DNA from 3 places in the Cellulomonas sp. Y8 genome. Region 2 is predicted to be linked to each of the others. Evidence: predicted binding sites of a transcription regulator. Region 2 holds the regulator's gene; each other region holds the start of a gene.
What was found. The regulator Rex, encoded in region 2, represses fermentation and respiration genes when NADH is low (regulators of the CRP and FNR family bind a similar motif). The targets are predictions, from matches to a motif close to CTTGTGAANNNNTTCACAAG.

Region 1 (2,262 bases), 1.5 Mb from region 2:
CGCCGGGCCCGGTCGTTCGGCGGGCCGGTGATCGTGCACGTGATCACCGAGAAGGGCCGCGGGTACTCGCCGGCCGAGCAGGACGTCGCGGACCGGTTCCACGCGGTCGGCCAGATCCACCCCGAGACCGGGCTGCCGGTCGCGCCGTCCCGGTTCGGCTGGACGGGCGTGTTCGCGGACGAGATCGTCCGGATCGGCCGTCGCCGGCCCGACGTCGTGGCGATCACGGCGGCGATGCTGCAGCCGGTCGGGCTCGCGCCGTTCGCGGAGGCGTTCCCCGCCCGCACGTTCGACGTCGGGATCGCCGAGCAGCACGCCGTGACGACGGCCGCGGGCATGGCGTTCGCCGGGCTGCACCCGGTGGTCGCGGTGTACGCGACGTTCCTCAACCGTGCCTTCGACCAGGTGCTGATGGACGTGGGCCTGCACCGCGCCGGGGTGACGTTCGTGCTGGACCGGGCCGGGCTCACCGGCGACGACGGCGCGTCGCACAACGGCATGTGGGACATGGCGCTGCTCGGGGTCGTCCCGGGCCTGCGGCTGGCCGCGCCGCGCGACGAGGACACGCTGCGGGCGGCGCTGCGCGCGGCGGTCGACGTCGACGACGCGCCCACGGTGGTGCGGTACCCGAAGGGCGCGCTCACCGAGGCGCTGCCCGCGGTCGACGACGTCGACGGCGTGGACGTGCTCGCGCGGCACGGGGTCGCGGGAGCCGACGGCACCGCGCGCTCGGTGCTGGTGTGCGGTGTCGGCTCGATGGCCCGGACCGCCCTGGCGCTCGGCGAGCTGCTGGCGCAGCACGGCCTGCGGGTGACGGTCGTCGACCCGCGGTGGGTGCTGCCCGTGCCCGCGGCGCTCGTGAAGCTCGTGGGGGAGCACGACCACGCGGTGACCATCGAGGACGGCGTGCGCGAGGGCGGCGTCGGGTCGGCGCTCGGGCTGCGGGCGCGGGACGCGGGCATCGCGACGCCCGTGCAGGCGTTCGGGGTCCCGCGGCGGTACCTCGAGCACGCGAGCCGGGACGAGCTGCTGACCGGGCTCCGGCTGACCGCGCCGGACCTCGCGCGCGACGTGCTCGCGGCGCTCCGCACGACCGCCTGACGGGACCTGGGTCCGGGACGTGAGCACCGTCACGCGGCCCTTCCGCGCCCCTGACCCGGGCGGGGGACCTCGGTCCCAAGACATCCCATGACCTCGTGAATAGCGTCGCAAGTACGACGCACTCAGCGAGGGAGCTTCAGATGTCCACCACCGCAGTACCCACGACCGGGTCCGACGCCACCGCGCCGGCCTGGGACGGTTTCGTCACCGGACCCTGGTGTGACGGGATCGACGTCCGCGACTTCATCCAGCGCAACTACACGCCGTACACCGGCGAGGCCGACTTCCTCGCCGGCCCCACGGAGCGCACCACGGGCATCTGGGCGAAGCTCAGCGCGATGTTCCCCGAGGAGCGTGCCAAGGGCGTCTACGACATCGACAACCACACGCCGTCGACGATCACGTCGCACGGCGCGGGCTACATCGACCAGGCCAACGAGCTCATCGTCGGCCTGCAGACCGACGCCCCGCTCAAGCGCGCCATGTTCCCCAACGGCGGCTGGCGCATGGTCGAGAAGTCGCTCGAGACCTACGGCTACGACGTCGACCCCGACGTCGCCAAGACGTTCACCACGTACCGCAAGACGCACAACGACGGCGTCTTCGACGTGTACCCGCCGAACGTCCGCGCGGCCCGCTCGTCGCACATCATCACCGGCCTGCCGGACGCGTACGGCCGCGGCCGCATCATCGGCGACTACCGGCGGGTCGCGCTGTACGGCGTCGACGCCCTGATCGAGGCCAAGCGCGTCGAGCGCCACGAGCTCGACATGGAGCCGTCGGTCGAGGACGTCATCCGCGACCGCGAGGAGAACGCGGAGCAGATCCGCGCCCTCCAGGAGCTCAAGCGGATGGCCGCGACCTACGGGTACGACATCTCCCGCCCTGCCGCCACGGCGCGCGAGGCCGTGCAGTGGCTGTACTTCGCGTTCCTCGGCGCGGTGAAGGAGCAGAACGGCGCGGCGATGTCGCTGGGCCGCACCTCGACCTTCCTCGACGTGTACATCCAGCGCGAGCTCGCCTCGGGCGCGATCACCGAGGAGTTCGCCCAGGAGCTCATCGACGACTTCGTCATCAAGCTCCGCATCGTGCGCTTCCTGCGGACCACCGAGTACGACAACCTGTTCTCGGGCGACCCGACCTGGGTCACCGAGTCCATCG
Region 2 (2,262 bases):
CGCGTGCTTGCGCAGCCGGCCGTCCGGGTTGATGGCGCACGGGAAGCCGACCTCGGACAGGATCGGCACGTCGTTGGTGGAGTCGCCGTAGGCGAACGACCGCTCCAGGTCCAGGCCCTCGCGCTCGGCCAGCGCCCGGACCGCCTCGGCCTTCGCGCGGCCGTGCAGCAGGTCCCCGACGAGCCGGCCGGTGTAGAAGCCGTCCTTGTGCTCCGCGATCGTGCCGAGGGCGCCGGTCGCGCCGAGCCGGCGGGCGATGATGTCGGCGATCTCGACCGGGGTGGCCGTGACCAGCCAGACCTCGTGCCCGGCGCGCAGGTGCTGGTCCAGCAGCCGCTGCGTGCCCGGGAAGATCCGGAGCGCGAGCACCTCGTCGTAGATGTCCTCGGCGATCGCCACGACCTCGGCGACCGAGCGGCCGTGCATGATCTCGAGCGCGCGCTGGCGGACCTCGTCGATCTGCTGCCGGTTCTCGCCGAACGTCAGGTAGCGGATCTGGTGCACCGCGAACCGGACGATGTCCGAGCGCTGGAAGAAGGCGCGGCGGTAGAGGCCGACGGCGAGGTGGAACGAGCTCGCGCCGCGGATGATCGTGTTGTCCACGTCGAAGAACGCGGCCACGCGCCCCGTCGGCGCCGTCGGCGCGGGCGCGCCGGTCAGGGGCTCGGTGGGCTCGGGCACGCCGCCACTGTAGTCACGGACCTAGGCTCGTGCCGTGCCGACCCCGCCAGCCGAGACCCCGCCAGCCGAGACCCCGCCAGCCGAGACCCCGCCCCGCGTCGTCCTCTACTCCCGCGCGGGGTGCCACCTGTGCGACGCCGCCCGCGACCTCGTGGCCGAGGTGGCCGCCGAGCGCGGCGCGTCCTGGGCCGAGGTGGACGTCGACGCGGGCGGCACGGCCCGCGACGGGCGACCGCTCGCGACGGCCTACGGCGAGCTGCTGCCGGTCGTCGAGGTCGACGGTGCGCGGGTCGGCTACTGGCAGATCGACCGCCACCGGCTCGTCGACGCCCTCGCGGCGGCCCCGCAGGCCTAGGCTGTCGCCGTGCGAGCCCTGCCGCCGACCACCGTCGCCCGCCTGCCGGGATACCTGCGCTCCCTCGGCGGCCTCGCGTCGGAGGGCGTGACCACCACGTCGTCCGACCAGCTCGCCGAGCTCGTCGGCGCGTCCCCCGCGCAGCTCCGCAAGGACCTGTCGTACCTGGGCGCGGGCGGCCGCCGCGGCGTCGGGTACGAGGTCGACCACCTGCGCCGGCAGATCGCGCAGGCGCTCGGCATGACCGAGGAGCGCCGCGTCGTCATCGTCGGCATCGGCAACCTGGGGCACGCCCTCGCGACCTACTCGGGCTTCGCGGACCGCGGGTTCGTGCTGGTCGGCCTGTTCGACACCGACCCGGAGCTGGTCGGCACCGAGGTCGGCGGGCACGTCGTGCAGCACGTCGACGGCCTGGAGCGGGCGGTCGAGGAGCAGGAGGCGAGCGTGGCGATCGTCGCGACGCCGGCGTCCGCCGCGCAGCCCACCACGGACCGGCTGGTCGCCGCGGGCGTGACCGGGGTGCTGAACTTCGCGCCGCGCACGGTGCGGGTGCCCGACGGGGTGGACGTCCGCGAGGTCGACCTCGGGTCGGAGCTGCAGATCCTGGGCTTCCACGCGCGCCAGCGCTCGGGCGCCGCGGCCGCGCCGGCCGTGGTCGCCGAGCCCGAGCCGGTCCCCCGCCGCCGACTGACCGCGCCCGCGCCAGGGCCCGCCGAGCGAGCAGCCGACGCGTCGAGCGAGTAGTCGGCGGGTACTCGGTCGACGCGTCGGCTACCCGGTCGACGCGGGACGCACGAGAGGGCCCGGTCGACCGCGGCAGGGGTGCGCGGTCGACCGGGCCCTCACGTGCGCCGCCCCCGGCGTGCGCGCGGGGCGCGGCCGGGGGCGGCGGGTCGTGCGGAGGCTCAGGCCTGCTTGATGGCCGAGACCTCGAGGTTGATGACGACCTTGTCGGACACCAGGACGCCGCCGGCCTCGAGGGCCGCGTTCCAGGTGATGCCGAACTCCTTGCGGGAGATGGTCACCGAGGCGGAGAAGCCCGCGCGCTGGTTGCCGAACGGGTCGGTGGCGGCGCCGCCGAACTCGGTGGCCAGCTCGACCGTCTTGGTCACGCCGTTGATGGTGAGCTCGCCGGTCACGACGTAGTCCTCGCCGTCCGCGGCGACCGAGGTCGAGGCGAAGGTCCACTCGCCGAACTTCTCCAGGTCGAAGAAGTCGGTCGAGCC
Region 3 (2,262 bases), 720 kb from region 2:
GATGAAGGCGTTGTAGATGTCGCCGATGCCGCCGAGCGAGGAGGGCGCGTTCGCGATGACGCGGATCGCCTTGACGCGGTTGCCGTACTCCTCGGTGAGGGCGTCGTCCTGGGTGTGGATCGCGGCGGAGTGGCCGAGGCCGTCGAACTCGACCATCTGCTCGGCGAGCTGGATGCCCTGCTCGGTCGAGGTGGCGCGCAGCACGGCGAGCACCGGGCAGAGCTTCTCGCGGGTCAGCGGCTCGTTCGGGCCGACCGAGCCGACCTCGGCCAGGATGATCGAGGTATCGGCGGGGACGGTGAAGCCGGCCTGCTCGGCGATCCACTGCGGGGACTTGCCGACGACGGTCGGGTTGAGCTTGGCGTCGCCGCAGTTCTTGCCCTTGGCCTCGACCCCGAAGATGAACTTCTCGAGGAGCGCCTTCTCCTTCTTGGTGGCGCGGTACGCGTGCAGCACGGCGAACTCGGCCAGCGCGGCGTCGTAGATCTCGTCGTCCAGGATGACGGCCTGCTCGGAGGCGCAGATCATGCCGTTGTCGAAGGACTTGGACAGCACCACGTCGTTGACGGCCCGCTTGAGCTTGGCGGTCTTCTCGATGTAGGCGGGGACGTTGCCGGCGCCGACGCCGAGGGCCGGCTTGCCGCAGGAGTACGCGGCCCGGACCATCGCGTTGCCGCCGGTCGCGAGGATCGTCGAGACGCCCGGGTGGTTCATCAGCAGGCCGGTGGCCTCCATCGACGGGGTCTCGACCCACTGGATGCAGTGCTCGGGGGCGCCGGCGGCGATCGCCGCGTCCCGCACGACGCGGGCGGCGGCCACGGAGGACTGCTGCGCGTTCGGGTGGAACGCGAAGATGATCGGGTTGCGGGTCTTCAGCGCGATGAGCGCCTTGAAGATCGCCGTCGACGTCGGGTTGGTCACCGGGGTCATGGCGCAGATGACGCCGACCGGCTCGGCGATCTCGGTGATGCCGTTGATCTCGTCGCGGGAGATGACGCCCACGGTCTTGAGCGCCGCCATCGAGTTGGTGACGTGCTCGCAGGCGAAGATGTTCTTGACGGCCTTGTCCTCGAAGACGCCGCGGCCGGTCTCCTCGACGGCCAGCTCGGCGAGCTGCCCGTGCTGGTCCAGCGCCGCGACGGCGGCCTTCTTGACCAGGCGGTCCACGTCCTCCTGGGTGAAGCGGGCGTACTCGGCCAGCGCCTTGGTCGCGCCGGCGACCAGCTGGTCGATGGCCGCGGCGGTGTCGGTGCTCGTCGTCGTGGTGGTCACGGGGACTCTCCCGAGGGTGGTGGGTTGGGGTGCGGAGGGCTCCGTCGACCTCACGACCAGAACGGTATCGAGAAAAGTTTCACAAAGTCTGGGACCGGAGTCCCGGGGACCTCGGTCCCGCCTCGGCGGGTGGGCCGCCGGTCGTGCGCGCGGCGCACGATATGTCGCGAAAATGCGCACAAAGGCGGATCTGGGATCGATTGCGTACATTTGCGTCGCTGGTCAGCGCATTGCTGACAGTGCGTCGAAATGTCGGTAACGTGCGGCGCACCGCGCGTCGGCCCCCGCCGTCCGCGACCACCGACCCGCGGCCGGACCCCCGGCCGGCCGCCGCCGAGGAGGCCCCCGTGCCCACGCTCCAGGACGTCGCCCAGGACCTGATGGACCTCGACGGCGCGATCGCCTTCGCGTTCGTCGACCACACGAACGGGCTCGTGCTCGCGTCCGCCACCTCCGTGCCGTACGACATCGAGCTCGCCGCGGCCGTCGCCACCGAGTTCGTCCGCGCCAAGCTGCGCGCAGTCGAGCAGATGGGTCGCGGCGGGGCGGTCGAGGACATCCTCGTCACGCTGGAGGACGAGCTGCACCTGACGCTGGTGTGCGACCACCCGCGCCTCCAGGGTGTGTTCGGCTACCTCGCCCTCGACCGCCGGCGCGGCAACCTCGCGCTCGCGCGGCGCACCCTGCGCTCGCTCGGCGGGTCCGTCGAGCTCTAGCCGGAGCGGGGACCCGGCGCCGGGCCGCGCCCCCGAATCGCGTTCGGGGGCGCGGAACGGCGATTGGGGTGGTGCCTCCCGGTGGCAGCGTCGCTCCCGTTCCACCGGACGACGAGGAGTGACGCATGATCAGCATGGAGGAAGCAACGGCCCAGGTGATGGCGCTGGACGGCGCGATCGCGCTCGCGGGCGTCGACTACACGAGCGGCATGACGATCATGTCGACCGTCGTGAAGCCGTTCGACATCGAGCTCGCCGCGGCCGTCGCCACCGA

Region 1: a site for Rex is predicted at 1,194-1,213, ahead of pflB (formate C-acetyltransferase). Genes of this name have one in related genera too.
Region 3: a site for Rex is predicted at 1,339-1,358, ahead of adhE (bifunctional acetaldehyde-CoA/alcohol dehydrogenase). Genes of this name have one in related genera too.

Annotation. Positions count from the first base shown of each region.
Region 1 covers NZ_CP041203.1:4,108,497-4,110,758, forward strand. The annotation lists gene dxs (1-deoxy-D-xylulose-5-phosphate synthase) at 1-1,101, shown strand, start outside; gene pflB (formate C-acetyltransferase) at 1,242-2,262, shown strand, end outside.
Region 2 covers NZ_CP041203.1:2,569,058-2,571,319, forward strand. The annotation lists gene FKM96_RS11675 (HAD family phosphatase) at 1-681, opposite strand, end outside; gene FKM96_RS11680 (glutaredoxin family protein) at 716-1,036, shown strand; gene FKM96_RS11685 (redox-sensing transcriptional repressor Rex) at 1,046-1,780, shown strand; gene FKM96_RS11690 (YceI family protein) at 1,942-2,262, opposite strand, start outside.
Region 3 covers NZ_CP041203.1:3,288,752-3,291,013, forward strand. The annotation lists gene adhE (bifunctional acetaldehyde-CoA/alcohol dehydrogenase) at 1-1,272, opposite strand, end outside; gene FKM96_RS14890 (hypothetical protein) at 1,620-1,988, shown strand; gene FKM96_RS14895 (hypothetical protein) at 2,114-2,262, shown strand, end outside.